DNA from 4 places in the Lysinibacillus sp. NPDC047702 genome. Region 2 is predicted to be linked to each of the others. Evidence: riboswitches for the same ligand, from Rfam matches in the RefSeq annotation. Region 2 holds a riboswitch; each other region holds the start of a gene.
What was found. A riboswitch is a leader RNA that binds a small molecule or an ion and turns the genes downstream of it on or off. The one in region 2 is predicted to bind cobalamin.
Positions count from the first base shown of each region.

Region 1: another riboswitch for cobalamin. It lies ahead of ACQKIM_RS12485 (DUF4430 domain-containing protein); the one in region 2 lies ahead of ACQKIM_RS04720 (ABC transporter substrate-binding protein).
Region 3: another riboswitch for cobalamin. It lies ahead of nikA (nickel ABC transporter substrate-binding protein); the one in region 2 lies ahead of ACQKIM_RS04720 (ABC transporter substrate-binding protein).
Region 4: another riboswitch for cobalamin. It lies ahead of mmgD (citrate synthase); the one in region 2 lies ahead of ACQKIM_RS04720 (ABC transporter substrate-binding protein).

Region 1 covers NZ_JBNNMG010000022.1:14,185-21,878, reverse strand. Annotated here, with positions in the region: cobalamin riboswitch at 1,307-1,503, shown strand; gene ACQKIM_RS12485 (DUF4430 domain-containing protein) at 1,677-2,411, shown strand; gene ACQKIM_RS12480 (S-layer homology domain-containing protein) at 2,490-6,380, shown strand; gene ACQKIM_RS12475 (S-layer homology domain-containing protein) at 6,450-7,694, shown strand, end outside.
Region 2 covers NZ_JBNNMG010000006.1:6,228-13,921, reverse strand. Annotated here, with positions in the region: gene ACQKIM_RS04720 (ABC transporter substrate-binding protein) at 1-839, opposite strand, end outside; cobalamin riboswitch at 1,024-1,208, opposite strand; gene ACQKIM_RS04715 (acyl-CoA dehydrogenase family protein) at 1,458-3,125, opposite strand; gene ACQKIM_RS04710 (class I adenylate-forming enzyme family protein) at 3,128-4,630, opposite strand; gene ACQKIM_RS04705 (MerR family transcriptional regulator) at 4,623-5,012, opposite strand; gene argS (arginine--tRNA ligase) at 5,280-6,947, opposite strand; gene ACQKIM_RS04695 (DUF1934 domain-containing protein) at 6,947-7,378, opposite strand.
Region 3 covers NZ_JBNNMG010000013.1:45,217-52,910, forward strand. Annotated here, with positions in the region: gene nikA (nickel ABC transporter substrate-binding protein) at 1-1,475, opposite strand, end outside; cobalamin riboswitch at 1,625-1,806, opposite strand; gene ACQKIM_RS09210 (PLP-dependent aminotransferase family protein) at 2,522-3,946, opposite strand; gene ACQKIM_RS09215 (DMT family transporter) at 4,060-4,983, shown strand; gene ACQKIM_RS09220 (MBL fold metallo-hydrolase) at 5,263-5,922, shown strand; gene ACQKIM_RS09225 (AAA family ATPase) at 6,097-6,678, shown strand; gene ACQKIM_RS09230 (hypothetical protein) at 7,245-7,601, opposite strand.
Region 4 covers NZ_JBNNMG010000013.1:34,813-42,506, reverse strand. Annotated here, with positions in the region: gene ACQKIM_RS09190 (ABC transporter ATP-binding protein) at 1-45, shown strand, start outside; gene ACQKIM_RS09185 (ABC transporter ATP-binding protein) at 58-864, shown strand; gene ACQKIM_RS09180 (NUDIX hydrolase) at 989-1,471, opposite strand; cobalamin riboswitch at 1,725-1,918, shown strand; gene mmgD (citrate synthase) at 2,109-3,218, shown strand; gene prpD (2-methylcitrate dehydratase) at 3,317-4,750, shown strand; gene prpB (methylisocitrate lyase) at 4,775-5,692, shown strand; gene ACQKIM_RS09160 (ArsR/SmtB family transcription factor) at 6,084-6,401, shown strand; gene arsB (ACR3 family arsenite efflux transporter) at 6,402-7,454, shown strand; gene ACQKIM_RS09150 (arsenite methyltransferase) at 7,467-7,694, shown strand, end outside.

The sequences.
Region 1 (7,694 bases), on a different contig from region 2:
ACAGTAGCCGGATATTTTAATGCGAGGTAACTTTTTTTCAAAAAATTTAGTTTAGGTGAAACTTTTTTTATGACTGCTCGTATTAATACTATACATTTTTTATCTTGATTCAGCAGAATACTCCACCTCTATAGGTGGCGAGATGAATGCGATTTATTTCCTATTCAGTGGGGTACAAACGCCCGCTGAAATAGAGGAACTCAGACTAAGAACGCCACGTCCTGTGGCAATGACTGAGTGACCAACATCACGTTGGCCCAAAGCCCCTGGCGGATGTCACGGATTTTGAAGAGGAGCTTTTCGAGCGAGCTCGAAAAAAATCCAGACTCAATTACGCTAGGGCGTAATTGATTGATTGCACTAAAAAGGAGAAATATATTTTTGAATCATTGAACTAAACAATTACTTTTTGTCATTTACCTAATTACGATTGCTGAGGCATATTACTCAACGTTATTTATTGAACCAAAAGGGCCCCCACAGCATCAGACGATTAAAGCATCTGCAATGACAACCGTTCAAGTGCGGTAGCAAACCTTATAAAAAGAAACGTACAGCAAAAAGCTTGAAGACTTTTATACTTCAATTTCTGCAGAGCACTAAGAATATCAAAGAAAAAGCCCATCTTTATAAAGCTCTTGTGAATAGATTAAGCGATAAACGCAAATACACGCGGAAATTACCGTTTATCAATTATCACAATCACCGTGTACGTTGCTGAAAACAGATGAAACAAAAAGCTGCAATTAACTGCATCTTTTTTGTTTTGTGTAATATAGTAAATGGGCTAACTTAGTACATATATTCCCAATGCCAACACTCTGCAAATCTCTGAGTAGTAATAAACTGAAGTTCCTCGATTTCGTAGTAATATTTCAGCCCTAGTAATGGAAATGTTAATAAGATGATGCTAAGCTTATAACATATTTGGCTTGTATTTGCCGTTTACACGGTTCAAAAAATTTATTTGAACAAGTTCTATCAATCTAAATTTTGAAGCTCTCATAATGATCTATATACAGCGTTAAATGCAATCGAATAATATATTCTATACGTATTTGTTCCTTTCATTCTTTATAATTCGATTTAAATTTTCTAGCCATTGTGTGAAAGTTAGGTTATCATTTTCTATTTTTTTGTTTCACCCCGCAACGTTGAACTATAGCTTTTAATACTGCTTTTTTAATGAGCAGTGAAATAATAATATTGACACTATTTAAAGCTTACTATATCTAAAAAATATACTTCTTTTTTATTTAACTATTTTGAAAAATAGAAATATATGCTAAACTTAACAGTAAGTGAATAAGAATTGCAGAATAAAGGTGCTCTTTTAAGAGCTTAATAGGGAATTCGGTACAAAGCCGAAGCTGTTTCCGCAACTGTAAGTGTAGATGACTACAGAAAATACCACTGTCAAACGAGGAAAAATGCCTCCAGTAGATGGGAAGGTTCTGAATAGGATGCACAAGCCAGGAGACCTACCTTTATTTTATCGTATTAACTCTCTTCGGAAGCTAGGAGAACCTACGGCAAATAGACGGACAGGCAAACTATGTTTTTGCGCCTTTTTTCTGTTTTCCATTAGATGCTTCCCCTTTTTGGAGAAGCATCTTTTTGTTTTCGAGTTAATTGCAAGAACATTCACGAAATAATAAAAATAGGAGGTTTTACAAATGGTCCATTTCAAAAAATGGTGGCAATTAGCGTTAGTCATGCTTTTAGCATTTTCGCTCGTAGCACCAACAGCAAGTGCAGCAGTATTACAGCCCATAAGTCAGGAAGCACAAACAGCAGATTTTGATGTTCAGTTATCAGTGACTGGTTTATGCGGTACTGGTTCATGTGATGAAATTTTAGCAGGAACAACTGTAAATGTTCAAGAAGGGACAACAGCGTTAGAGCTTGTAGAGCAAGTATTTGATGCTGAGGGTATTCCTTATGTAGTAGTTTCTACTCAATATGGTCCATATCTTCAATCAATTGATGGACGTGCTGCAGGCAGTTTAAATGGTTGGGATGGCTGGGTATACACTGTAAATGGCGTTAGCCCCAATTATGGATTAGCTGAGTATCAATTAGAGGCTGATGATGTGGTTCATATTTATTACACTACATGGGCTAAATTAGAAACGACAAGTTCAATTGCTGTAAATGATAATAATCCATCCGTTACGGTAAATTTAACTGGTGATTTATTTATAACACCAGATGCCTCTAATTTAGCAAACTGGACAATTAACACAGGGACAACAGCATTAACAGCTCAGTCTATTACTGTGAATACAAACCAACAAGCTGTTATTACATTTGCGGGTACAGCGCAGGCAGGCACTATTACTATTACAGCTTCTGCCAATGCTTTGTTCGGTAGCTCAGCAAGTGAGCCAGTTGAAGTGAAAGTACAATAGCTAGATAAATTGATACTGACAAGATGAATTAATTCAGCTTGTCAGTATTTAATTATTTATAAAGGAAGTGAATTTTATATGACGATGTGGAAAAAAAAGCTACATATAGCAATTATTTTTATTTTGATCGTATCGCTATTTTCTCCAGTCACTGCAATTAAGGCACAGGATTTTGAAGGGGATTTACTCGACCCTACTACAAACATAAATGGTATTGAACCTGATGATTCAGGAAAGCAGGATAATGCTACAGGGTCGGATAATGAAAAAGAAGTAGAGCATTCAGCAGAACAGGAAAATGCACTGCAATCTGTTGATGAAATTGAATCCGATAATCTTACACAATTAGGGGATGCAACGGAGGTAGCTCCTTACGTAGAAGTTGCGCCCCTAGCTATTAGCGACGTTCAGCTAAACACGGAGGAACCTTTACTATTATTAGTGGGAGAAACATTTCAACTTACTGCAACTAACTCAACAACAGGTGACAGTGCCACAGTTATGTGGTCTTCAGGTAACTCTGGAATTGCAACAGTTGACACTAATGGGAACGTAATAGCTCAGGCAATCGGAGAGACAGTCATTACCGCTCAATTAGATAGTGGAACTAAAGAAGTTAAAGTATATGTTATTTCACCAGAAGCTCGTGAGGCAATAGATTTTATTATCGCTCTCCCTACAATCGAAAGAGCCGATGAATCAACATATCAGTTGCTACTAGAAGCTCGCGAGCTAGAAATTAAAGTAAAAGAGCCTGCTCGTACTCTATTAAGATCAGAAAATAAACTACCTTATATTTTCAATTTACTAGAAAAAGAAATTACGTATTTTAGATATTATATGCAAGATCCGAACAACGCCATACCTGCACCTGAAGAGATTATTTCTTTAAGCGATGAATTGGATAAGAAGTTAGAGGCAGTTCGTGGAAAATATAATTCTCTGATTAAACCATCTGGTTATCGTGATCCAAAAAAAGTAACAGATCCAGCAGATATACTAGCATTTAATCAAGAACTTGCAGCAAAAGAAGTTAAATATACATTCCTTGCTATTGATGCGCTTCCTAAACTAGAAGATTTAACAATTGATTCAGCAATAAAAGAGCAACTTGATTATGCAAGAAAAAAATATGCTGTTATACCTACAGCAGAACAAAAAAAGGTAGCAAATAAGGGAGACCTTTTTGCCAAGGAAGTTAAATATGTTGAACTATTAATTGATGCTATTGATATTAATAGCCCATTAGCAGAAGAACAATTAAAAACTGCAAAAGAAGCTTTGAAAAAGTTAGCTAATCCAAACAATATACCTGGTGTCTCCAAAGGGGTATCAAACTATAATGATCTCCTCGATAAGGAGAAAATGATTAATGCAGAGGATGATATTAAACAAGTTATCGAAAAAATCGGTGCACTTCCTACTGTAGAAGCACTTACTTGGGCTGACCAATTAAAAGTTCTTGAAGCACAGCAAGCTTATGATAAGTTATTATTTGCACATAAAAGCAGAGTAACAAATTACAAGCAACTGGAAGCTTTACAAAAGCGCTTAGTTGAACTACAACCGACAACAGTTGAAATATACACTGCTGTTGCTAACTACTTGACGAAAGGTGCATATGAGCCCGTTTATGGGTCTGAATGGACTATATTAACATTAGCTCGTGGTGATAATACTGCAAAATATGCAACGTATTATGATAAATATTATCGCAATCTCGTTAGTCATGTAAAAGCAACAAATGGGGAAATAGGGACTCAAGCAACGGACTGGGCTCGAGTTATAATTGCTCTCACAGCAATTGGGAAAGATCCGAAAGATGTAGCTGGCTACAATCTAGTTGAAAAGTTATCAGATTTGAATTTTGCTACGAGCCCTGGTGTCAACTCAACTATCTTTTCATTAATTGCACTGGATACTTGGGGATTTGAATTACCTAAAACTGCGACAACAACACGGGATAAATTAATTCAAAATATTTTATCAAAGGAAATAAAAAATGGTGGCGGATTTGCATGGAGCGGTACTGATCCTGATCCTGATATGACAGGGATGGTACTTCAAGCATTAGCACCATATCAAAGTAATCCTCAAGTAAAGGCTGTAACTGATCGCTCAATAGCTAAATTATTAGCCATCCAAACAGCTAAAGGTGGCTATATTTCGACAGCGGGCAGCCCGGAAGCTGCTGAAAGTGCCGCCCAAGTTATAACAGCACTTGCCAGCTTAGGCATTGATGCAAATAAAGATAAACGATTCGATAAAGTTATTGCTAATATTATGACATTTAGCTCTGGTGACGGTGGCTTTAAACATGTTCAAAGCCAATCAAAAGCAGATGGTATGGCGACAGTTCAAGTTGGCTATACACTAGCAGCTTACAACCGTCTTTTAAGCGGACAAACACCGCTCTATGATATGTCAGACACGAAAAACAAACAGACTAAGCCTGGGGACGAGGATGGTAGTGATGATGATGAGCATACCTCACCTGGTGACAATGGTAATCAGCCATCTATTCCTACTGAAAAAGAGGAAATTGGCTATACAACATTTTCAATTCAAATTTCGTCCTCTGAAGTGCCATTAAAACCAATAGCCACTAAATTATTTACTGGTGAAACTGTTTTTGATGTTTTAAAGCGAGTAACAGCAGAAAACGGTGTTGCATTGAGCTATCGTCAAACAGAATACGGAACATATATTGATGGAATTGCTGGTGTTTTTGAATTTGACCGTGGACCTTTAAGTGGTTGGATGTACCGTGTGAATGGAGTATTCCCTTCATTTTCAGCAGCGAATTACGCGTTGGCTCCAAACGACTCCGTTGAGTGGATATACACACGTGACTTAGGAAAAGATATTGGCGGTTATGTTGAGGATGTAGAGAAAACCCCTGAACAAGACAAAGTGGATGAAGAAAAAAAGGAAGTTGAAAAAGAAAACACTGACAAGGAAGCAATTAATGACAAGACAGTAACTGATGTAACCGAAGAAAGTTCTAAAAATGGTAAAACTGAGATAACATTGACACTTGAAGATATTCAGAAGCATCTTGAAAATCAAAGTAAAACAATTGTTGTTGAAGATGAAAAAGGCAACAAAATAGACATTCCGATATCTGGTCTATCGGACGTTGAACTTGCAAAAAATGAAAAAATTATTGCCTCTGTTACAACACATGCTGAAAATAACCAATTTACTATTAGCTTTGCAATCGAAGCTTCTAATGGGGAATTAAAACCATTATCAATAAAGCAAGATTACTTAAAGGTTACTTTAGCAACTTTCGAAGTAAAACCTAACACTGTTGTTCTACAGCTTATTGATGGTGAATACAAACCTGTACCACATAAAATCGTGAACGGCAAGATTGTTCTATTCTTAAGAGCAAGTGGCACATTTATTGTAACTGAAAGAACAGTCACATTTAATGATATTGCACATTTAGCAAACAAAGAAGAAATTGAGTTTTTAGCGAGCCGTTCTATAATTCAAGGCACAACTCCAGAAACATTTGAGCCAAATAAACCAATTACTCGTGCACAATTTGCGGTATTAATAAGCCGTGCACTAGGTCTACGAGCTACAGGTGACAATCCATTCAATGATACTGACGGCAAATGGTATGCGGCAGATATCCAAGCTCTGTACGAAGCGGGTATTACGAAGGGGACAACGGCTTCAACATTTAATCCGGAGGCACCAATTACACGTCAGCAAGGCGCAGCATTTATGGCGCGCATTTTAGAATATTTAAATACGGATGTAAAAGCTACTGGAAAGGTTAACTTCAATGATGCTAATAATATTAGTGCTGAATATTTACCTTATATTGAGCTATTAAATAGTCTGGATATTATGACTGGAAAGCCAAATGGTTTATTCGATCCACGTGCTTCGTTAACGCGTGGGCAAACAGCAAAAATTTTAAAACGTACGTTAAATATCGCAGACATCATGTGACTTTCCATACTAACCTAGATGCTCAACGCATTTGGGTTAGTAGCTTTTTATAGATTGGAGGTTGTTCAAATGAAACAAAGATTATCAATGCTTATCATGCTACTTACATTGTTGCTTATTGCGGCTCCAGTTTCTGCACAGCAAGTATCAACTGTAGATGCTTATCATACAACAGGGCAGTTTATTGTAAGCAAAGCTCCAAATCCCTCTTTTGGTGATGAGTGGTTTATTATTGCCCTTGCACGTGGTGAATACAATGTTCCAAAAGGCTATTATGACAAATATTATGAAAATGTTGTGAAGCATGTACAATCAGTAAAAGGTGAATTACACAATCGTAAATATACTGAATACTCACGTTTAATTATTGCGCTCACTGCTATTGGAAAAGACCCCACAAATGTAGGCGGCTACAATTTAATCGAAAAATTAAGTGATTTTGACAAAGTAGTATGGCAAGGTCCGAATGGTGCTTATTTTGCATTAATCGCTTTAGATACATGGAGCTTCGAGCTTCCTAAAACAGCAACAACGACACGTGAAAAGCTTATTCAGCACATTCTCTCAAAGCAATTGCCTGACGGTGGATGGGATTTATCAGGAGTGAAAGCCGATCCCGATATGACAGCAATGGCTATTCAAGCTCTTTCAACATATAAAGATAGGGCGGATGTTAAGGCATCTATTAATAAAGCACTTAATACATTAGAAAACTTGCAAGGAGCTAATGGTAGCTACAAAAGCTGGGGAACAACAAACCTAGAAAGTGTTGCACAAATTATTACAGCACTTGCTAGCTTAAATATTGATGTCAACAAAGATCAGCGTTTTAATAAGTTATTTGAAAGCTTTTTCACCTTCTATAATGCAAAAGATGGCGGCTTCAAGCATGTATTAACTGAAACTGTAGCTAACGGCATGGCAACAGAGCAGGCTTCTTATACATTAGTAGCATATAACCGGCTGCTTACAGGTAAAACAAAGCTATATGATACATCTGATAAAAAGCCAAATAATAATAATCCATCAACACCAGTTCAGCCAAATCAACCTACAGTTCCGCCTGCTAAAGTGAGCTTTAAGGATACACAATCTCATTGGGCAAAGTCTGATATTGAGGCTGCAGTAGCTAAAGGTTTATTAAAGGGCTATGAGGACAATACATTTAAGCCAGATAACAATTTAAGTCGTGTACAGGCTGTATCGATTTTAGTGCGAGCTCTTCATTTAACAAGTTCCGGAAATGCACCTTTTATGGACATTAGCTCATATAAAGAGGAAACAAAACAAGAAATTGCTGCTGCTTACGATGCC
Region 2 (7,694 bases):
ATTGTGTCAAAGCCAGCACGCTGTGGTAGCTTTGTTAAAATATCAGGTACATAATGATATGTCACCACGATGACATCTGGATTTTTTGCAATAATTTGTTCGGAACTGATTTCATACCAGCCTGCTGTATCTGCCGCAACATTTTCGGCATGAATCATATTTAATATTTCATTCATAAATGTATCTTTACCAGCTGTAAATATTTGTGGCTCATCAGATGCTTCTACAAAGACTTTCTTTGGCTTTACATCCTCGAGTTTTGCTAGAACCTCTTCTACTTTTGCCTTCATATCTTTAATAATTTTTTCGGCCTCAGGTAATTTCCCAGTTGCACGACCTAGTTGTTCAATTGTTGTATATGTCTCATTAAAGTCCTTCGCATCTTTTACCACAAAAACCTTTAAACCGGCAGATTCAAGCTGTTCAATGGCCCCTGCCGAAAGTGTCATACTCGATTCATGAGCAAACACAATATCTGGATTTAAGGCAATAATTTGCTCATTATTATATTCCATACCGCCAACTTTTTGCTTTTCAGCTGCCTCTGCAGGATAATCATCATTATCGGTAACACCAATTATTTCATTGTTTAAGCCAAGAGCAAATAAAATCTCTGTGTTACTTGGAATAAGAGAGACTATTTTCTCAGGGGGTGCTTCCAGCGTAATATCCTTGCCAACAGCATCCGTTATCGTCATTGGGAATGTTGCTTTGTCTACCTGTGATGTTTCTTGCTGCTCAGAAGATGCGGGCTTTTCATTTTTTGCCCCTTCCCCACAGGCCACAAGTAAGCCAATTGCCAAAAATGCGGCCAATCCTAATTTCCAAAATTTCTTCATGTGAATCCTCCTAGTTTATCGGTGCCTATATTGTAACAACTTGTTTTGCTGATGGATCAGTAATCGACAAACTTTGTAAGTTTATCGCCCACTTTTTCTAATCAAAACAAATACCCCTCATTCAAAGTGAGGGGTATTAATGCACAAAAATACGCAAAATCCACCACCCTATCCTCGTAGGTTGAAACGTGTTTCTATAAAGGCAGGTCTCCTGGCTTGTGCTACATACGTTTTTTCAAGCCTTCCCGAAAAACTTTCAGTGGCGTACATTGAAAAAACTAGCACATACAGTGGCGGGACCGCATCGGAATATCACCGATTTCCCTTTTCACTTTACATAAGTAAAGAACCTTTATAATATTCAGTTGATTTTATTATACATGAAAACAAAAGAAGTCGCCTACCAATCTAGACGACTTCTCCTTTAATCAATTATGCCTCGGCATAATTGCGTTCGGAATCGGCTTTGTGCTTACACAAAGAACTCCTTTTCGATTCCGTGACATCCGCCGGAGGCTTTAACTTCTTTCAGCGGGTGTTTGGACACCCTCTGAAAATTAGCTTAAATTCGCATTCATCTCACCGCCTATAGAGGTGGGAAACTTCTGCTGAAAGAAGTTAAATGATATCTGTAAAATACTGGACTGTTTTCATCGGTGCCCCTAGTTCTCTTAATGCCCATGTATGCTCTAAATAAATATCTGCCAGCTTTTCATATTTCCCCCCGAATCTGTGTGCCCATTCAACTGCTACAACACTTTCATACATATGCGCCATTTTTTCTGCTACCGCTTTTGCCTCAAATGTTTTCGTTGCTTCATCCAAAGAGCTAAATGTATGCAATGTCGATTTCAAATGCACTAATTGTTCCATTACTAATTGGACTAGAGGGCTGTCAGCTAACTTAGCTAAGCGTTCCTCCATAACACGTACAAACAACTCATGGGCTTGGAATTTATCTACTAAACGAATCAGCTCCAATGCCAGTATATTGGCAGTTCCTTCCCACACCGTAAGCACCTGTGCATCTCTTAGTAAGCGAGGTGTCACAAAGTCTTCAATATAGCCATTTCCACCATGTAATTCAATCACTTCACTCGCATATTTCACCGCTTGCTCAGCTGTTTCCTTTTTCATAATGGCAATATTTAAACGATTCATGATCATATCCTCATGATTGCCCTGACCACTTGTCACTTTATCATATAGCTGAATAAGATCAAAAACTGTTGTTACTTCTACATGAAGCTTTGCCGCTAATTTTCCTAGTGTATCCTGAATCATTGGGTATTGCGTTAAAGGCTTACCAAAGGCATAACGATTTGTCACATAATGCTTTGCCTCTAAAAAGCCGCGTCGCATAATACCTATAGAAGCTACAGCATTGCAAATTCTTGATAGATTAAGTGCCTCTAGCATATAATAAATCCCTTTATTTGGCTCACCTACAATATAGGCAAGTGCACCTTCAAATTCTACCTCACCAGAGGGTACTGCCTTCACACCGAGCTTATCCTTTAAACGGCGAATACGAAGATTATTCACAGTACCATCCTCCGCTCGCCAAGGAACTGCAAATAATGTTAGCCCTTTAGAGCCGGCAGAAGCCCCCTTGAGTCGAGCCAATACCATCGCTACACCGCACATTCCTACATTGGATGCAAAATATTTTTCACCATATAAACGGAATTGCTCACCTTCCTGTCTTGCCTCTACAACATTTGCCCCAACATCCGAGCCACCTTGTCGTTCTGTTAAAAAGGTTGCCCCCTCATAGAGCTCAGTATCCCCAGTTGCGCAAACATGTGGTAAAAAGCGTTCCTTCACCTCATCATTCGCATAATGATCAAGTAAATAAGCTGTTGCCATTGTTAATGTAACAGGACAATAAAAGCCTGGCTCAGCATGGGATAGTAAATACCCTTGTGCAAAGCTATATACATAGTTACCCCTTCTTCCTAGCTGTGGAATATTCTTGTGCACATAGCCTACAATCCCGGTATTGTACGTCTCTTCAATCGTTTTTTTATAGCCATCATTGACCCAAATCTCTGATACCTCTTCACCATAGGCATTATAACGTTGTAATCGAGGCTCACCCTCTCTATCCGTATGCTTCGCTCTTCTATCAATATCTCCAGCACAAAGCTCTCCAAAATCTGTTAGCTCTCGCGTTGCGTATTCCGCAAACTCTTTATCGAGCATCATTTCTAAAATACGATGGAGAGTATCATTGTCTTTAAAAAAATTCGTTGTCTTCACTTCTTCCTGATGTAGTACCTTCATAATTATCTCACCTCTTGTCCCTTCAAGGATTGCTTTAATATTTTGCCTGATGCATTCCGCGGAAGCGCTTCCACTTGCTCGAAAATCCGTGGAATTTTAAATTTAGCAAGATGCTGTTCTAAATAATGTTGAAGAGCCTTATCATCAATTTCCGTTTTGGCAGCATAAATAGCCTTTACCGTTTCACCCCACTGTGGATGTGGTACACCGATAACAGCTACCTCAAAAATCCCTTCAAAGCTTACAATACAATCTTCAATTTCCTTTGGATAAATATTGACACCACCGGAAATGATCACATCCTTCTTGCGATCAACAATCCATATATACCCATCTTCATCCACACGAGCTAAATCACCTGTTTTTAACCAACCATTTATAAATACAGCCTTCGTCGCAATATCGTCCTTATAGTAGCCTAACATATTGCCCTCTCCAAATAGCACAATTTCACCTACCTCACCAGCACGTACATCCTCTCCATCATCGTTAATAATACGTATCTCCGTTCCAAGAGGTGCACGCTGACCAATACTTCCTGCCTTTGTCTTATGTTCCTCACCAAACAATAATGAGCCACTTGGACCAGCCTCCGTTAATCCATAAACACATGTAAAATGATCTGTGCGGAAAGCTTTTTGTATAAAACCGATTTCATTCTGTGATAATGGTGCGCCACCATATACCCACCACTTCATGGAGGATAAATCAGCGGTTTGCAATCTCGGCATTTGAGCAGTTAACAAATAGGCAACTGGTGCGCCAAAGAAATGCGTTGTCTTCTCCTGCTCAATCGATTCCAAAAACAAATCAGGTGTAAATGTTGGAGTTAATACATGTGTTGAACCGACAAGAATTCCTGCCATTAAAAATAAATGTAAGGGAGCTGAATGCGTTAACGGCATCATCAGAAGAATACGGCTTTCAGGCTTTACCTCCATCTCGACTGCAATCATTTGTGCTACAGTTAAAATATTACGATAGCTAAATAACACGCCTTTTGGTTTTCCAGTTGTCCCTGAAGTATATAAAATCGTTGAAGCGTCATCCTCTTTGAGCTGACAATCAATTATTTGAGAGGTCGCACTTTGAATTATTGTCTCAAAGCTTAACCAACCAGCCTTCTCTTGACCCGTTTTAATTTTCAATGAAATAACCGATATATTTTCGACCACTTTAAAAATAGCTTCATGTACAAGAATTGCTGTAGCCTCTGCATGCTGTGCCACATACTCTACCTCTTGTAAGGTAAATTTCGCATTGACCGGTACAACAATTGCCCCAATGCGTTGAATCGCAAAATAGCTAACAACAAACTCTACAACATTTGGCATAAAAATGATGACCTTATCTCCTTGCTGCACACCCCTTTCAAGCAAAGCATGACTAAGCCTCGTCACCTGCTCATCTAAATCGCGATAGGTCACACGTCGGCCATGACAAATCACTGCTTCAGTTGATGGATACTTTCGGGCATTCCGTGCTAATAAATTTGAACTATTCATCGTGCATCTCTCCCTTTAAAATCGCTAATTTTTCACTAAACATGTCATGCAATTGCTGTAACTCCATCTTCATTTGTGCAAGCTCTGTTATTTTACTATCAATCTCTTGAATTTTTTGTTCCCCATAGTCGACCGTTCGCTCTAATTGTTGAATTCCTGTGCGATCAAAATCAAATAGCAGAACCATCTCCTTAATCTCCTCAAGTGAAAATCCATAACGCTTTCCTCGAAAAATAAGCTTAAGCTTGGCTAACTCTTTTTTTGAAAAGGTTCGCTGATTAGTAGATGAACGACTAGGATGAAGAAGCCCAAGCTCCTCATAATAGCGTATGGTTCGTGTAGAGACATTAAACTCCTTCGCCACTTCTTGAATCGTCTTCATCTTCTCCCCCCTCACAATTTCCACCAGTATATCATTGACGTTAACGTAAACTTCAACGAAATTTTCGAAATTAACAGAAAAAACAATGCTCAAAGCAGTTGAATAAAACTTTTTCTAGGTTCTATCCACCAGTTTGCCGCTTCTATCCTCCAGTTTCTACTTTCTATCCATCACTTTAGCCCTCCCATCCATCATTTCATATTTCCTATCCACCCAAGCCACAAAAATACCCCCAGCACAATTTCGTGCTAGGGGCTAAAAACTTGATTACATTTTTTCTGGAGCTGATACACCGATTAAGCGTAATGCATTTGCAATTGTTGTACGCACAGCAGTAATAAGGGCTAAACGCGCTTCTGTTAGCTCTTTATTCGAAGCATCTAACACTTTTTCAGCGTTATAGAAGCTGTGGAATGTAGCTGCTGTTTCTTGAATATAGTTTGCGATACGATGCGGTGTACGATGCTTCGCAGCTTCAGCTACCACTTGCGGGAAATCGCCTACTTTTTTCAATAAATCAATCTCTTTTTCAGCTGTCAACAGCGTTAAATTATCTGTTGTTGCAGCGAAGCCCTGCTCATTGGCTGAACGTAAAATCGATGAAATACGTGCATGCGCGTATTGTGCATAGTACACTGGGTTTTCATTTGATTGAGAAACAGCAAGGTCAAGGTCAAAGTCCATATGAGAATCGCCTGCAGTTTTTACGAAGAAATAACGGACTGCATCTAAGCCAACCTCTTCAACTAGTTCACGCATTGTCACAGCGTTCCCTGTACGTTTTGACATTTTAAATTTCTCGCCATTTTTATAAAGCTGAACCATCTGGATAACTTCAACCTCAAGTGTATCACGGTCATAGCCAAGTGCTTGAATCGCTGCTTTCATACGCGGAATATAGCCGTGGTGGTCAGCACCCCAAATATTGATCAATTTATCGAAGCCACGAACAATTTTGTCCTCATGGTAGGCGATATCTGGCGTTAAATATGTGAACGAACCATCATTTTTAATTAATACACGGTTTTTATCGTCTCCAAATGTTGTAGAGCTGAACCATGTAGCGCCATCTTCTTCAAATACATGACCATTAGCCTTTAATTTATCTAACGCTACTTCAATCTTACCGTTTTCATATAGCGAAGTTTCAGAATACCAAACATCAAAGTTTACACGGAAGTTGGCAAGGTCTGTTTTTAATTTATCTAATTCTAACGCTAAACCATGCTGGCGGAAGAAGGCAAATCTATCTTCATCCGTTTTGGATAAAATAGTATCGCCATACTCACCAGCTAGTTTACCAGCAATATCAATAATATCTGCACCATGGTAGCCATCCTCAGGCATCTCAGCATCTAGACCTAAAGCTTGCTTATAACGGGCTTCTAGTGAATAGGCTAAATTATTAATTTGGTTACCTGCATCATTAATATAATACTCACGAGATACGTAATAGCCAGCCATATCTAACACATTACATAATGAGTCTCCTACAGAAGCTCCACGTGCATGCCCTAAGTGAAGATCACCCGTTGGATTTGCAGATACAAACTCAACTTGGATCTTTTCTCCAGCACCAGCATTTGAACGACCATAATTAGCCCCCTGCGAAAGCACTGCCTTCACAACATCTGTTAAGAAATCCTTACGCACTGTGATATTAATAAAGCCAGGACCAGCAATATCAATTTTCTCAATATCTGTCCCTGAAGTTTCAAGATTTTCTAAAATGGCTTCAGCAATCGCACGAGGAGGTTTTTTTGCTAATTTTGTTAATTGCATTGCAATATTTGTTGCATAATCCCCATTTGTCTTATCCTTTGGTGTTTCAAGGTGAATATTTAATTCTGTGCCAGCATCGACTAAGCCAGCTTTTTCAACAGCTTGCGCAATTGCCGTCTTAATGGCCTGTTGTACTTGTTCTACTGCGTTCATCATTGTACCTCCGTAAATGTAATATCTAATGTATAGTTGCCAACGGATTGCCCACCCATTAGTAAATCATACTGTACATGGAAATCTCCGTTAATTACCTGTTTTGAAAACATCATTTTTTTCGTATGGATGACAAGTGGCATTGAACCAAATTCACTATCATAATGGCCCTTCTGTTGTTCCATTATGTTAAGTGGAAGTCGCATATTTACTGCTCCTGATCGCATAATAAGTGCCTGCTCATTGCCTAGTTTCATTGTAGTGCGGATAATTTTATCCTCTAGCACTTCTTCATATTTTAAATACAAGCTTCCTGTCTTCTCCAGTAGCTGTCCTGTCAGCCACATTTCCTGACTTTCGGATTCTCCATCAATCGGACGAATCGTCGAAATGAGCTTAATGTTCACCTGCGATTTTGCCTCATTCGCCATTATGGATGCTCCCTTATATTTTTTTCCTATAACCTTTTTATTATATATTAGGAATGACGCAAAATACAACATACAAGTGCTTTGAAGTCTGATAAATCAGCGTTTATGATATAGTTCTCCGTTACCTAAACAATGCAAGATAAAGCATATTAAAGCATGGTTTTGGGGCTAAGTGGGGCTAGATTGGGGCTAATAAAAACGGCGAGCGTGTGTACAGGAATACGTGAGTGAGATTGAGGCTAATGCTTCAATCTTTTTTTGTTCTTTAGGGAGACAAGACAAATTGAGCTGGATCCAAATTTGGATTTTGTTCCAA
Region 3 (7,694 bases), on a different contig from region 2:
GTTAAAATATCCGTATAAAGCTGAACGCGCTCTTTTTCATCTGTACCAATTAATAATTGGTGAATTTTGTTATCAATGTCTTTGGCATTTGGTAAGCCTAATTTCGCTTCATAGACACCGCTAGCATTTGGTGTAGCTGATTCATTAGCAAAGCTATGTGGATCTGTTGGTGGTCCATTTGTACGCCAGAAATTAATATCAACCTGATCATCCATTAACTTTTGAAGACCAACCATTACATCCGCGCCTTCTAAATTCAACTGTATCCCTATTTTTGCTAGTTCACCCTGCATTAATTCTGCCATTGGCTTTTGAATGGCATCTGTTGCAATATAGATTAAATCTAATGATAAAGGTTGTCCGTTTTTAGAACGAACTTTTTCACCCTTTTGTAGTGTCCATCCTGCTTCGTCTAGTAATTGTTGCGATTTTTCAGGATTATATATAAGTGGCGCTAAATTAATATTGGCATAAGGTATCGCATCCCAGAAAAGTGTATTGGCAACCTTTTCTGTTCCATGTGTAATACTGTCCACCATTTGCTCCTTATTGATGGCATATTGAATAGCTTGACGCACCTTTAATTCGGCTAACGGGCCAGAATGTGTATTGAACAGTAGTGCTTTCGTAGACAAAGGTTCAGAGGTAGCGGTTTTATATTTGCCACTATCTTTTAAATACGTATAGTTATCTAAACTAATAATGCCTCGACCATAAATTAAATCTAATTCTTCGTTTTCAAATGCCAACGAAATCGATTCTGAATCAGGGATTATTTTTACTTTTATTTGGTCTACGAGAGGTTTTTCTCCCCAATAGTTTTCGTTTCGACTAAATAAAGCATATTCATCCTTTTTGTAGTCCGTTAATACCCATGGACCAGTCCCAATAGGTGCTTTGATAGAATCCTTTGTTGCATCTCCTTGCGGGAACCCATTATCCCCTAAAAAACGGAAAGGTCTTACAAAGGCTAGCTCGTTTAAGACAGGGTAATAGGGTTCATCCAATTGCAAGCGAATGGTAAACTCGTCCACTTTTACGACCTCTACAATATGGTTAACCATGCCCATCCAAGAATGCATATCACGATTCGCTAATACTGCATCAAAGTTACGTATCACATTGTCTGCGTTAAAAGCAGTTCCATCTGAATACTTGACATCATCTCTTAAATGAAAAGTATAAGAAGTTTTATCTACTGAGATGTCCCAACTTTCTGCTAGTTTAGGCGTAACAGTTCCATCATCGTTATATTCAACCAATGATTCATAGACCATTGCTTGTGCAGTCATTTGATTTGGTAAATATGTATGGGGATTTAATGGACCCACATCTAAGGGCCACCCAATCGTTATCATTTTTTCGTCAGTTGCTTGTTTAGAAGCTGTTTTTTCCTTTTCATTGCTTGTGCAGCCAGCAAGTATGCTGAAAGTTAATACAAGCAAAAAAGGAAGTAAATACTTTGTCAATCTCATTTTCTGTCTCCTATCTCTGTTCGTGTTACAAAATGGATCTACAGACAGATTGAAAGAAGGCATAAAAAAAACCTTATTCTAAAAGAATAAGGACAGAAAAACTTACTATGAGTGAGCCTCCATCCATCTCCCTATCTTTCGTAGATCATCAATGAATCTTCTTACAAGTAGGTATTCTGGCTCATGAATCATTATTTTGCTCCCACCTCTTTTAGTGGTATCTGAAACAAAACTCCTCATTTACAGCTGCGGGACAGCATGGGATTTACACCCATTTTCCTTTTAATTAAGTGAAATATTTCTCACTCAAACTTGTAATGATTGCTATGAAATTAGTAATAAACATAACATGCTCGATTGTTCACGTCAATTTTATTTTCTGAATATAATATAAGCCTTTCATTTCTGTATAATCACAAAATTTATTAAGTAATTGTAGTTTTCGAATAAAGTTAGATCAAGGGGATTTTCTTCACAATATAATTGCCTGTCGTAAAGCTGCATAAATCCATCAAATTATATTAGGAAATTAATTATTTAAATGATGAATACAAAATATCTACATTAAGTACCAGACTTCCTGCAAACTAGCGAATCAGATTAAATACATCATTGACAGCTATTCAAACCCATCTCTCAAAAGGTTTAAGGTATGATTTATTCCCTTCTTTCGAGCTATAATTGAAACTCCAACAAACGGTTCAGTTCCAGACGATTCCGTTACTTTTTCAAAAAATTATAAGTTGGAAAATATGTGCCATGTAAACACTCAGAACATTATATCCTAGCACTTAACAAGTTCTTCCTTATTATTAATAAACTACTTTTTAGGGTGATTATATGAATCAAAAGAAAATAAGTGCCCTCCAGCTAATTATGTGATAGTTGGATTCCAAATCACTTTATGATTCAAAGGAGATTTTTTGTGTCTTTATATTAAGTTTAAAAAGGAATCTATTTTATCCCACATTAACGAGCAGTAATTTATTAACTCAACTTTCACAGAGCAAAATAGGAAGGCAGGCCTGATATAGCTTTGCAAGCCTTTAATCAAAGCTTTTTCCCTCACTTAGAGATTGCGCCAATGCAACAAACTTTTTTACTCCTTCACTTAGTTGCTTTTCATTTGCGTAAGAATAGCTCAAACGTATCCAGGATGATTGTTGTTTTAATGGATCAAAAACTTGACCTGGCACAAAGGATATAGATTGTTCGATACTTTTGGTTAATAATAATTCAGTTGGAATTTTATCTGGAAGCTGCACCCATAAATTAAGACCACCTTTTGGACTGGTCCATTTCCAATCTGTTACCTTCAGCTCTTTCTCCATGATTTCTTTTCGGATCTGTAGGGCGATCCGGATTTTCTCCAAGTGCTGCTGCAATCTTAGTGATGAAAAGTAATGGAGAAAAATTTTTTGATTGAGAAGTGGTGAGCCATTATCAGCTAACGATTTTACTGTTAGCAGTGAATTCATTAGTGATGATTGACAAATAACAGCTGCAATTCGCAAACCAGGTGAAATATATTTGCAAAAGCTTCGGATATAAATGACTGTGCCAGCAGTATCATATGTGTAAATTGGTGGCGGCGGGGCATGATCAAAATATATGTCGTGATAGGCATCGTCCTCAATTAATAGAAATCGATATTGTTCAGCTAACTCTACTAATTTTTTGCGCTGCTCGACAGAAACAGTATAACCAGTCGGGTTATGGAATGTGGGATTGAGATAAAATAGGCGTGGCTTGTATTGTTTAATATAGGTTTCAACCTGTTCTAAATCGTACCCCTCTGGATGGATATCAACCGTTATAATCTGTGCTCCTTGTGCTCTAAAAATATCAATCGCAGCACTATAGCTTGGACGTTCAAATAAAACGACGTCTCTTGGCTTAATAAAAATTTGAGCGATTAAGTGAATCGCTTGCTGTGAGCCAGAAGTGATTAACAGATCGTCTGCACCCAGATGAGTTTTATACTGATTGATAAAATATTGAGTAAGTGTTTCGCGTAGCTCTAAATCACCTTGCACAGTTGAGTAGGTTGCAAGTACTTTTGGATAAAGGTCAAACACTTCCTTCACGTAATCTGAAAAATAATGATTAGGCAAAAGATTTGGATCAATTAACGCCTGAGAAAAATGATAGGAAACAGGTGATTGATGGATTTCAGATAAATGATTTTTCTGTACGTATGCAGAAACAATTGGATTGTCCAGATCAAGATCTTTCGTTACAGTTGATTGGACAAAATAGCCTGCTTTATCTTTTACATAAACTTTGTCATGCTTTTTCAATAATTGATAAGCCTTTAAGACAGTTAATCGATGAACATTCATTGCAGTTGCTAATTGCCGGACTGAGGGAATCCTTTCATGTTCTTTCCATTCTTTCCGTTCTATTCTGTGCAGTACATAATCATATACTTTCTTAAAAAGATAGTCTCCATTTTGAATCGCTTTGCCCACATCGATTCCTCCTATTCAAAACGATTGTACCACGTTCTAATCTAATCTGTTCTATCTTTTTCAATCTGTTCTACTGCCCTTCTTTTATGATAGAAAAAGAGGAGGAGTTTTATATGGTTATTATTAATTATTTCTTTATGTGTTTGATTTTTGGAACGACATTTTTAGCGATTAAAATTGGTGTTGATGCAGGAGTACCTCCATTTTTATCAGCTGGACTTCGTTTTTTCATTGCTGGTTTGCTACTATTTAGTTTTATGGTTTGGAGAGAAAAAACGACAATAGGGTTTTTATTTCGGAAAGAAATGTTTTTTACAGGAGTAGGTTTAACCTTTGGGACGTTTGCCGCATTATATTGGGCAGAACAGTATGTGACATCAGGAATTGCAGCTGTCTTATCTGCTACAGGTCCAATGATGATCATAGTTATTCAGATATTCATATTGAAGCAAAAAGGAAATCGGAAATCATTCATTGGTTGTATAGTCGGAGTTATTGGTGTCACGCTCTTGATCTTACCTAGTTTTTCAATTGAGATTAGTCCCTTCTGGATGGTTGGTTGTTTCGCCATTATATTGGGTGAAGTTTTTTACGCATCTGGAACGATTTATACGAAGCATGTCATCCAAAAATTTGAAACGACATCCCCGATTGCTTTAAATGCAGCACAAATGATGCATGGTGGGGTTTTATTAATCATTTTATCTTTTTTTACTGAGAACATTCAGCTTGATTATCTTTTAAGCCCAGCTTCAATTGGCTCTCTACTTTATTTAACTATTATTGGTTCAATGATTGGCCATAGCATTTATTATTGGCTTGTCTCACGGACAAATCCTGTTTTTCCTTCTACATGGCTGTATATTTCACCAATCATTGCCGTTATACTAGGTGTTACCTTCTATCATGAATATATTTCTTGGCTAACAGGTATAGGAACTTTGACGATTATAGTAGGAACGATTTTAGTCAATTTCGAAACATTACGGAAGCTGTTTTGGAGGAAGGAGACTGTTCTTCAGGATATTAAAAATTAACCTGCTAAATTTTGTTCTGGTAAATTATAAATTTAATAATAAATAAGATAGCAGAAAAACTCGGAATTGAATTAGATTGTTGAAGTACAGCAAGAACTTCTATGAAGCAAATCTAAGTTAATAGCGTGTTTGTGCTATCCAATTAATTTTCAGGTTAGCTTTGGTAATGAGTAATTAGTGATACGCGTATATATTACAAAATTTGCTTTACTCTTTCGACTTTCTAATGTAACTAAACTTTTACATCGATAAAATCTAATGATAAAGGAGATTAAAGTGATGGAAATTTCTAAGGGAGTAGAGATGCTCCAGCTTGAATTTCACGGAAATATTATTCATCCCACTCTTTTATGGGATCAAGAAATGGCTGTTTTAATAGACACTGGGTTCCCTAGTCAATTTGAAGATTTACGGGTGGCAATGGAGAAGGTCGGGGTGTCGTTCGACAAGCTAAAAGTTATCATTTTAACGCATCAGGATATAGATCATATAGGTAGTCTTCCTGAGATATTACAGAAGTGTGGAAGCAATATTAAAGTATACGCTCACAAACTAGATAAGCCTTATATTCAGGGGGATTTACCTCTTTTGAAAGATGGTCACATAGAGAATCCACCAAAGGGAAAAGTGAATGATACCTTGATTGACAGCCAAGAACTGCCGTATTGTGGAGGGATTTGTATCATTCATACTCCTGGGCATACTCCTGGCCATATCAGCCTCTATTTGAAACAAAGTAAAACATTGATTGCTGGGGATTCGATGTACAGTGTGAACGGAATAATTGAGGGAATTCATGTCCCAACCGTACTGGATTTAAAAGAGGCCCGACTCTCTTTGAAGAAATACCTAGACCTCGACATTGAGTCTGTGGTTTGTTACCATGGAGGATTAAGTAAGGTAAATATTAATGATCAGATACAAAAAGTAATTTCATAATCAATTATGCCTCGGCATAATCGACTCTGGAAGCTTTAACTTCTATCAGCGGGTGTTTGAACACCCGCTGAAAATTCTACAACTTTCTTCAGTTATCAGTCACAATAATTGAACAACTGTTATTTTTAAATGATTAGAAACTCTATTTTAAAAAAAGTTAAGGAGTATTCAATAATGGAAAATAGTAATTTATTAAGGAATGACTTTATAATTATTACAGGTGGACCTGGCGCCGGTAAAACGACTCTATTAGATGAATTACAAAAAAATAATCATAAATATGTTCCTGAGGTTGCTAGGAAAATTATTCAAACACAGATTTCTTCCAATGGCGATGCGTTGCCTTGGGGAAATGTAACAAATTATCGTGATCTAATGTTGGATCAATCTATAGAAAGTTATATTTCAGCCTTGTCGAATCCTTTAGATCAACCTCTTTTTTTCGATCGGGGTATTCCAGATGTCCTTGCCTATTCACATTTAATAAAAATTCCTACTTCGGAAAAAATTGAAACTGCCGTCAAAAGATACAGATATAACAAAAGGGTATTTATTTTACCTCCTTGGAAGGACATATACAAAACTGATGATGAGAGAAAACAGGACTTTGAAGAAGCCGTCGAAACTTATAAAGTCATGTTTAGAACTTATGAGAAACTTGAATATGAGCTTATTGAGGTACCCAAAATAGGGGTGAAGCAAAGAGCAAGCTTTATACTTAAAAATATTATACCGTTAAGGCACTTTCAAAGTTAAGCGTTTGCCGCAAACGGGCAAGATTATTGAATAAAACTTTATTTTACCCAATCCAAAAAAGGATAGGGTTTTGTTATGGAAATATTTCGTTTTTAATGACTTATTATAACATTGACATTATCTAACTGTGGGTGGTGTCAGCTTCGCTAGTACTCCCTATTAGTTGCTTTACTTTACTCCCTTTGTTTAACCATTAATAGAACTTTGAATGGATTTTCCCAGAGTAGAGATTTCCCTTATTATTGCAGATTAAAAGCTTAATCCCCTTTTCAATTTCTTCTTCATCTCTTTCTAAGACGGCTCTCCTGTAAAAAGACAATAAAGTTATTTTTTTTATAACCTAAAACAAGTAACCCCATTCTAAATTTAGACCAGGGTTAAAATATAGTTGTTTAATTTTCGATATAAGATAGTTCACTGTACTAAAAAATACTACAATAAGATCGTTTGAAAATCTAAGGTTTTTTCAACAACAGCGCCCGATTGTTGAAGTACACAATGTTTTTATTCTTCAAAGTAAATTTGTACAATCGCGAATTGCCTATTTTCAATTTTTACGTCAACACTTATTTTTGCCTATTTTTCTCGAACAAAAGGGGGTTCAAGTAATTCCAATTTTCCTGATTAATTGTTTCTATAATCTCATTTTCGTTAACATATTTTGTTAATGTTAAATATTTTAATGGTTTTTCAGTAATTTTCACCATCTTTTTATCGCTAGTATATAGTTGCCAAACTGCCACCGTTACTGCTGAAACACCTCCATCACCCCACTCATAGAAATCAGAGAACATGAGAGAAAGCATTCCTGCAAATCCCATAAATATAGAAAATATTATTAATAGACGCCGTTTGGAAGATAATCTAGCATTTCTTAGTGCCAAACTATTTTTCTTATATTGTTCTTTTATATCATTCTTCACTTCTTGTTTTCCCCCTCTGTTTTAGTAAGATAAAGATATATTGCTTCGGCTATAATTTTTTCTGTAAATAGGATCCAATCAACATACTTTTAT
Region 4 (7,694 bases), on a different contig from region 2:
CATCCCTATTCCAAGAAACTTTTACAATCAAGAATTATGTTTTAGAGGTGAAAAAAGATGAAGCTGTTAGAAGTGAAAAATATTGAGAAGTATTATTCTCAAAGGCCGTTCATATTCAAACGAAGGCAGGAAGCTCCTGTATTACAGAAAGTAACATTTTCACTTCAGGAGGGCGAATGCTTAGGAATAGTCGGACAAAGTGGCTCAGGTAAAAGCACATTAGGTCGTATTATCTTAGGAATTGACCGACCTACTAACGGAGAAGTTCTATTTCAAGGTGTTAATCTTTATGAGGCAACAAATAAGCACAAAAAAATGATACGAAGAGATTTACAGGCTGTCTTTCAAAGTAGCTATCATTCATTTAATCCGAAGCAGACAATTTTTGACATAGTAGAAGAACCTTTTCTTAATTTCGAGCAATTCAGTAAAACAGAGAGACAACATAAGGTAAGGGAATTACTAGACTGTGTGGAGTTAGAGTGTACAATTGCTCAAAAGTATCCTTCGCAGCTAAGTGGAGGGCAGCAGCAGCGTGTTAACATCGCTAGAGCGCTTGCTTTAAATCCAAAATTGATTGTATTAGATGAGGCCATTAGTAGTCTTGATATGATATTGCAGAAGCATATTATCCAGCTATTACAAACACTTCAAAGAGATTTGCAACTTGCATATATTTTTATTTCTCATGATTTACAGGCAACACGTTTTATGTCAGACCGCATACTTGTCATGCAGCATGGTCAGCTAGTGGAAGAAATCAGGAAGGGGGAAACATTCCAGCATCCCGCTTCTCTTGAACTTTCCAATGCTATTTTGCCATCGCACCCCCAGGTAAGAAGTAGTAAGAATAATAGAGAATAATGAGCTTTCCATACTATCTATTATATAAAGTGTATTTGAAAAAATCGCCAAAGATAAATCACATTTGCCATTTTGAATAACACATTTAACCCCATCCCTAATTTGGAACGGGGTTATTGTTATTTTACGATTGCTTGGTAAAAGAACTATGTAAATCCCACAATTTATCTCCCAGATTTTCTAAAATAGCTTTTGTTCTCTTTTCTATATTATCTGGAAGCTCTTTTCTGCTGAAATATGTAAGATTCAAACTCTCACCATCCTTCATTTCTAATACACCATTTACGTGTTTAGCTAAATAAAGATGTATGACCGTATATGTTTCATCACCATTAGGATATTGAAAATAATAATCCGGTCCTGAAAAAACACCTATCAATTCAAATTCATTAGCCACGAGTCCAGTTTCTTCATGAAGTTCACGGGAAGCAACCTCCTCTAAAGTTTCGTTCAGTTCCATTGAACCACCAGGTAATCCCCAATTAAATGTATCTGAGCGTTTTTGAAAGAGAATTTTCTTGTCATTGTTTACCACAAGGATTGTCGCTCCGACGCTTATAATTGGTCTGCTACCGAACTGCTTTCTTAATTCTGAAATATACCCCAAAATTTCCACTCCTACTAAAAATTTATTCATATAAATAGTTCTGCTTTGCTAAATAAGAAACCTCTATTTTCTTAATTACTTTTGAAAGTAGGCTAGTTTCATCCCTTAACAATCTTTTTTTGTACGAAATAATGCTAAAAAATATAGAATAGTTCTTTAAAAATGGAAAATAGCTTTTGATAAACTGCCTTTTCTGAATTTTACCTATATTGATTGTTTTTGAATCTCTATGATAAGGTTAAAAGACAAATTGAATATGCTAAATTTTGGTGGTTCAAGTGAAGTGATTTCATTTGATTAAAAGGGAAGTTGGTAAGAGTCCAACACTGTCCCGCAACTGTATTTAGGAGCTCAATAACAATACCACTGTTTTGTTTATCAAAATGGGAAGGCGATATTGTAGCGTTGATCATAAGTCAGGAGACCTGCCACTAAACAAGCATCAATTGACCTACGAGGATAGGGAGGTGTTAGCTACAGTATGATTATTGTGAATTATTGTAAATTCGCTGTTTTTTACTCTGTCATGTATTTGTAGATTAACAACTTCTAAAAGGATAGAAGTTGTTTTTTTGTTGTTCTTTCGCGCTTGAATGTTAACGCTTACAAGAATGAATAAACAAAGGGGCTGTAATGTATGGAGTTAAATTATTCACCAGGTCTAGATGGAATCATTGCCACTGAGACTAAATTATCTTTTTTAGACACAGTACAAAGTCAAATTGTTATAAGAGGCTATGACTTGATTGAATTATCGAAGCGATATTCTTATTTAGACATTGTGCATTTACTATTCAACGGAGAAATACCAGCTATTGCGCAACAGAATGAACTGAAAGCCATTTTGAAAACAAACTATCAGGTTCCACAAGAAATTTTTCATATTTTTAAGCTATTGCCAAAGGGAACACATGCAATGGATGGGCTGAGAACTGGGATATCAGTATTAGCAGGCTATGATCAGCAAATCGATGATCGTTCTACAGAGGAGAATTTAAAGAGAGCCTTTAGACTTTTAGGAAGTATGCCAAATATTGTAGCGAATAGCTATCGTGTACTCAATGGACAAGAGGTAGTAGAGCCCGATAGTAATCTTTCTTATAGTGCGAATTTCTTTTACATGATTACTGGAAAAAAGCCAACAGTGCTGGAGGAGGAAACTTTCGATCAATCCCTTGTTCTATATAGTGAACATGAAATGCCTAATTCTACATTTACGGCTCGTGTTATTGCCTCTACACAATCCGATTTATATGGAGCTTTAACTGGAGCTGTAGCATCATTGAAAGGAAATTTACATGGTGGAGCAAACGAGGCTGTGATGTATATGCTTCTTGAAGCAAAGACAGTGGAAGGCTTTGAAACATTGCTGCAAAAGAAAGAAAAAATCATGGGCTTTGGTCATCGTGTATACATGAAGAAAATGGATCCACGTGCACAAATAATGAAAGAGGCATTAAGTAAATTATGTTTAGAACATGGTGACGATCTATTATATCGCATGTGTGAGGCTGGTGAGAAAGTAATGGTGCAGGAAAAAGGATTGTATCCAAATTTAGATTACTACGCAGCACCTGTATATTACATGCTTGGACTGCCTATTGAAATCTATACCCCAATTTTCTTTAGCTCTCGTACCGTCGGCTTATGTGCACATGTGATTGAACAGCATGAAAATAACAAGCTGTTTAGACCTCGCGTTCATTATATGGGCGAGCGTCATAACCTTGAAGAAGTAACAGTGTAATCAACATATAACAACTCGCCATAGTACTGATGGACATTCTGACCAATGTCCATCAACTTACTAGTATATCAAATAGAGGTAGTGAAAGGAAGATATAGATGATAAAAACTAATGAAATATCTAAGACAGATCAATTATTAAGCGATATTGCAGATTATGTATTAAATACTACGATTACCAGTGAAGAAGCCTATGAAACAGCACGTTATGTTTTATTAGATACTTTAGGCTGTGGAATTTTAGCCTTACAATATCCTGAATGTACAAAGCTTCTTGGTCCAGTTGTTCCAGGGACAATCGTTCCAAACGGTACACGTGTACCAGGTACCTCTTACGTTTTGGATCCAGTGAGAGGAGCTTTCAATATCGGCTGTATGATTCGATGGTTGGATTATAACGACACATGGCTTGCGGCTGAATGGGGACATCCTTCTGATAATTTGGGTGGCATTTTAGCAGTTGCGGATTATTTGAGCCGTGAACGTATTACACAAGGCAAAGAGCCTTTAAAAATCAAAGAAGTATTAGAAATGATGATTAAGGCCCATGAAATCCAAGGGGTTTTAGCATTGGAAAATAGCTTGAATCGTGTAGGATTGGATCATGTTTTATATGTAAAAATTGCGACTACTGCTGTTGTTACAAAAGCGTTAGGTGGAACACGTCAAGAAATTATTAATGCATTATCAAATGCTTGGATTGATAATTCCAGCCTACGAACATATCGTCATGCACCTAATACAGGGTCAAGAAAATCATGGGCAGCAGGTGACGCAACAAGCAGGGCTGTACAATTGGCTATGATGGCAATAAAAGGAGAAATGGGGTATGCAACTGCATTATCAGCACCTGGATGGGGTTTCCAGGACGTACTCTTCAAAAAACAAGAACTAAAGCTGGCAAGATCACTTAAATCTTATGTTATGGAAAATGTGCTCTTCAAGGTTTCTTTCCCGGCTGAATTTCATGCACAAACGGCTGCCGAATGCGCTGTGCATTTACATGAAGAAGTGAAAAACCGTTTAGAAGATATTGAAAAAATTGTGATTACAACACATGAATCAGCCATTCGCATTATAGATAAAGAGGGACCACTCAATAATCCTGCTGACCGTGATCACTGTATTCAATATATTACAGCAATTGGATTAATGTATGGCGACATTATCGCAGATCATTATGAAGATGACGTGGCTGCAGATCCACGTATAGATGAACTGAGAAAGAAAATGGTTGTTGTTGAAAAAGCACAATATACCATCGATTACTTAGATCCAGACAAACGTTCTATTGCCAATGCTGTGCAAATTTACTATAAAGATGGTTCATCATCTGAATTAATAGAATGTGAGTATCCATTAGGTCACCGTTTCCGCCGTGAGGAAGCATTCCCTAAAATTATTGATAAATTCCAACGAAATATTAGTACTCATTATTCATCAAAGCAATTGAATAAAATAAAACAGCTATGCGCGAATCAAGAGCTTATTGAAAATAGCTATGTTCATGAATTTGTTGAATTATTTATTTAATTAGAGAAGGGAGGTTTTTGATAGATGGCATGGATTGTGAATGAAACTGTTTCACAAAAACAACTGGCTGAACAATTTCAAGCTTTCATAGCTCATAAGGATATTTTACAAATACCTGGAGCTCATGATGCTATGGCTGGTTTAATGGCTAAAAAAGTAGGCTTCGAGGCATTATATCTATCTGGAGCCGCCTATACCGCGAGTCGTGGCTTACCTGATTTAGGTATGATTTATTCGAATGAGGTAGCAGAACGTGCTAGAGATATTATCCGAGCTACAAATTTACCAATGCTAGTGGATATTGATACTGGCTTTGGTGGTGTATTAAATGTGGCACGTACAACTCGTGAAATGGTAGAGGCAGGTGTGGCCGCAGTTCAATTAGAGGATCAAAATTTACCGAAAAAATGTGGTCATTTGAATGGAAAAACACTTGTAACTCAAGAGGAAATGATTCAAAAAATAAAGGTCATAAAGCAAATAGCTCCAACCTTAGTTATTATCGCACGTACAGATGCGAGATCTGTAGAAGGTTTAGAACTAGCCATCCAACGCGCAAAAGCCTATATAGCAGCTGGGGCTGATGCAATTTTTCCAGAGGCACTGCAAAATGAAAAGGAATTTAAACAATTTTCAAATGAAGTAAATGCACCATTATTGGCAAATATGACTGAATTCGGACAAACACCCTATTATACGGCCAAAGAATTCGAAAATATGGGCTATTCTATGATTATTTATCCAGTAACATCCATGAGAGTAGCAGCCAAAGCCTATAAACACGTATTTGAATTAATAAAAAATACAGGAACTCAAAAAGAAGCTATTGAGGATATGCAATCTAGAAGCGAATTATATGACACGATTTCCTATTACAAATTCGAGAATTTAGATACTGAACTAGCTAAAACGATACTACCCAAAGAGGAATTAAAAGGGTAATTTAAATGAGCAGAAGTTCTTGTCTGTATTAAGGACAAGAACTTCTAGTTAATCATTAACTCCATGCAATAGGTTTGAATATCGAGATTATTCACTAAGTACCCAAAACATTTGCACTTTATGCGATAAATGAATAGATTGTATGTGCTTTTTCAAATGGTATTGTAGCAAGAACTGAAATAATCTTGTAGAAGTATTAATAATTAATAAAGAATCAATGCATATATAAAAGGTCTTTGCTAAAACTTTTTTGAAGGAATGTATTGTAATTATTACTTAGTAACTTTAATATAAGTATATAATTATATATAAATTTAATTACCTCTAACTAGTCAGGGGATTTTATTTAAAATTATATATAAGTATATGGTTATATAAGGAGTGCAGATAAATGGAAAACACACTAATTGAAAAACAATTAAAAGCAGCAGCTGACTTAAATCGCATTAAATTACTTGCATGTATGAAACATGGGGAGGTATGTGTATGTGATTTTGTAGATGTTCTAGGCATTTCACAACCCGCAGTTAGTCAGCATCTACGAAAATTAAAGGAGGCAGGCATTATTACTGAGCGAAAAGTAGGGACATGGAAACATTATCGTCTAGTGGAAGATCAAACCCCACTGATGAAGGGGATTTTAAACCAAATTCAGCCTTTAAATGGGTGTAATTGTGTTTCTGATTGTTGCCATGAAGGAGAGAAATAAATGAATAATGAACCCTTAACTAAACAGCTATCTTTTCTAGATCGTTACCTCACGCTTTGGATATTCCTTGCAATGGGAATAGGGGTTTTATTAAGTGTCATCATGCCCGATATTGGTGAAGCATTAGAGTCCATGTCTATTGGCACAACATCGATACCGATTGCTATAGGGTTAATTGTGATGATGTATCCACCATTAGCGAAAGTGAAATATGAGGAAATGTGGCGAGTGTTTAAGGATTGGAAGGTGCTTCTACTTTCACTTTTTCAAAACTGGTTACTTGGACCATTTTTGATGTTCTTTCTAGCGATCATCTTCTTACGTGATTATCCAGAGTATATGGCTGGGCTCATTATGATTGGATTAGCTCGCTGTATTGCAATGGTGATTGTATGGAATGATCTGGCTCGTGGAGACCGTGAATATGTAGCTGGTTTAGTTGCTTTTAACTCCATTTTTCAAATCGTGACGTATTCGATTTTTGCTTACTTTTTCTTAAATATATTACCTGGTTGGTTTGGTTTAGAGAATTTTAATGTATCCATCTCCATGTGGGAGATTACCAAGAGCGTACTTATTTACTTAGGCATACCATTTGCTGCTGGGTTTCTCACACGATGGATCAGTATGAAAACAAAAGGAAAACAGTGGTATAAGGAAAAGTTTTTACCAAAAATTTCACCACTTACTTTAATAGCACTTCTGTTCACAATTGTGATGATGTTTGCATTAAAGGGTGAGAAATTAATAGAGTTACCACTTGATGTAGTAAGAATTGCTATTCCATTATTTATTTACTTTGTGGTCATGTTTGCTATTTCATTCTTCTCTTCTCGTAAAGCAGGTGCATCTTATCCTGTTACAGCAGCCCTATCTTTTACAGCAGCTAGTAATAATTTTGAGTTAGCCATTGCAGTAGCTGTCGGTGTTTTTGGACTTCACAGTGGAGTGGCTTTTGCTGCTGTTATTGGACCACTTGTTGAAGTACCAGTACTTATTGGACTTGTATGGGTTGCTTTACGCTGGCAGAAAAAATATTTTAAAACCATATAAGGAGGATTTTAGATGAAAAGTGAAGATAATATTCGTGCAAATGTACGTGAAAGCTATGCGAAGGTAGCATTGAAATTAGACAGTACACAGGGATGCTGTACGCCAGCTCCTAGCTGCTGTAGCCCAAAAGGAAATCAAAATGTTTCCATTGAAGAGATTTCGCAAAAAATGGGCTATACAAAAGAGGAACTAGCTTCTATCCCAAACGGAGCAAATATGGGACTTAGCTGTGGCAACCCT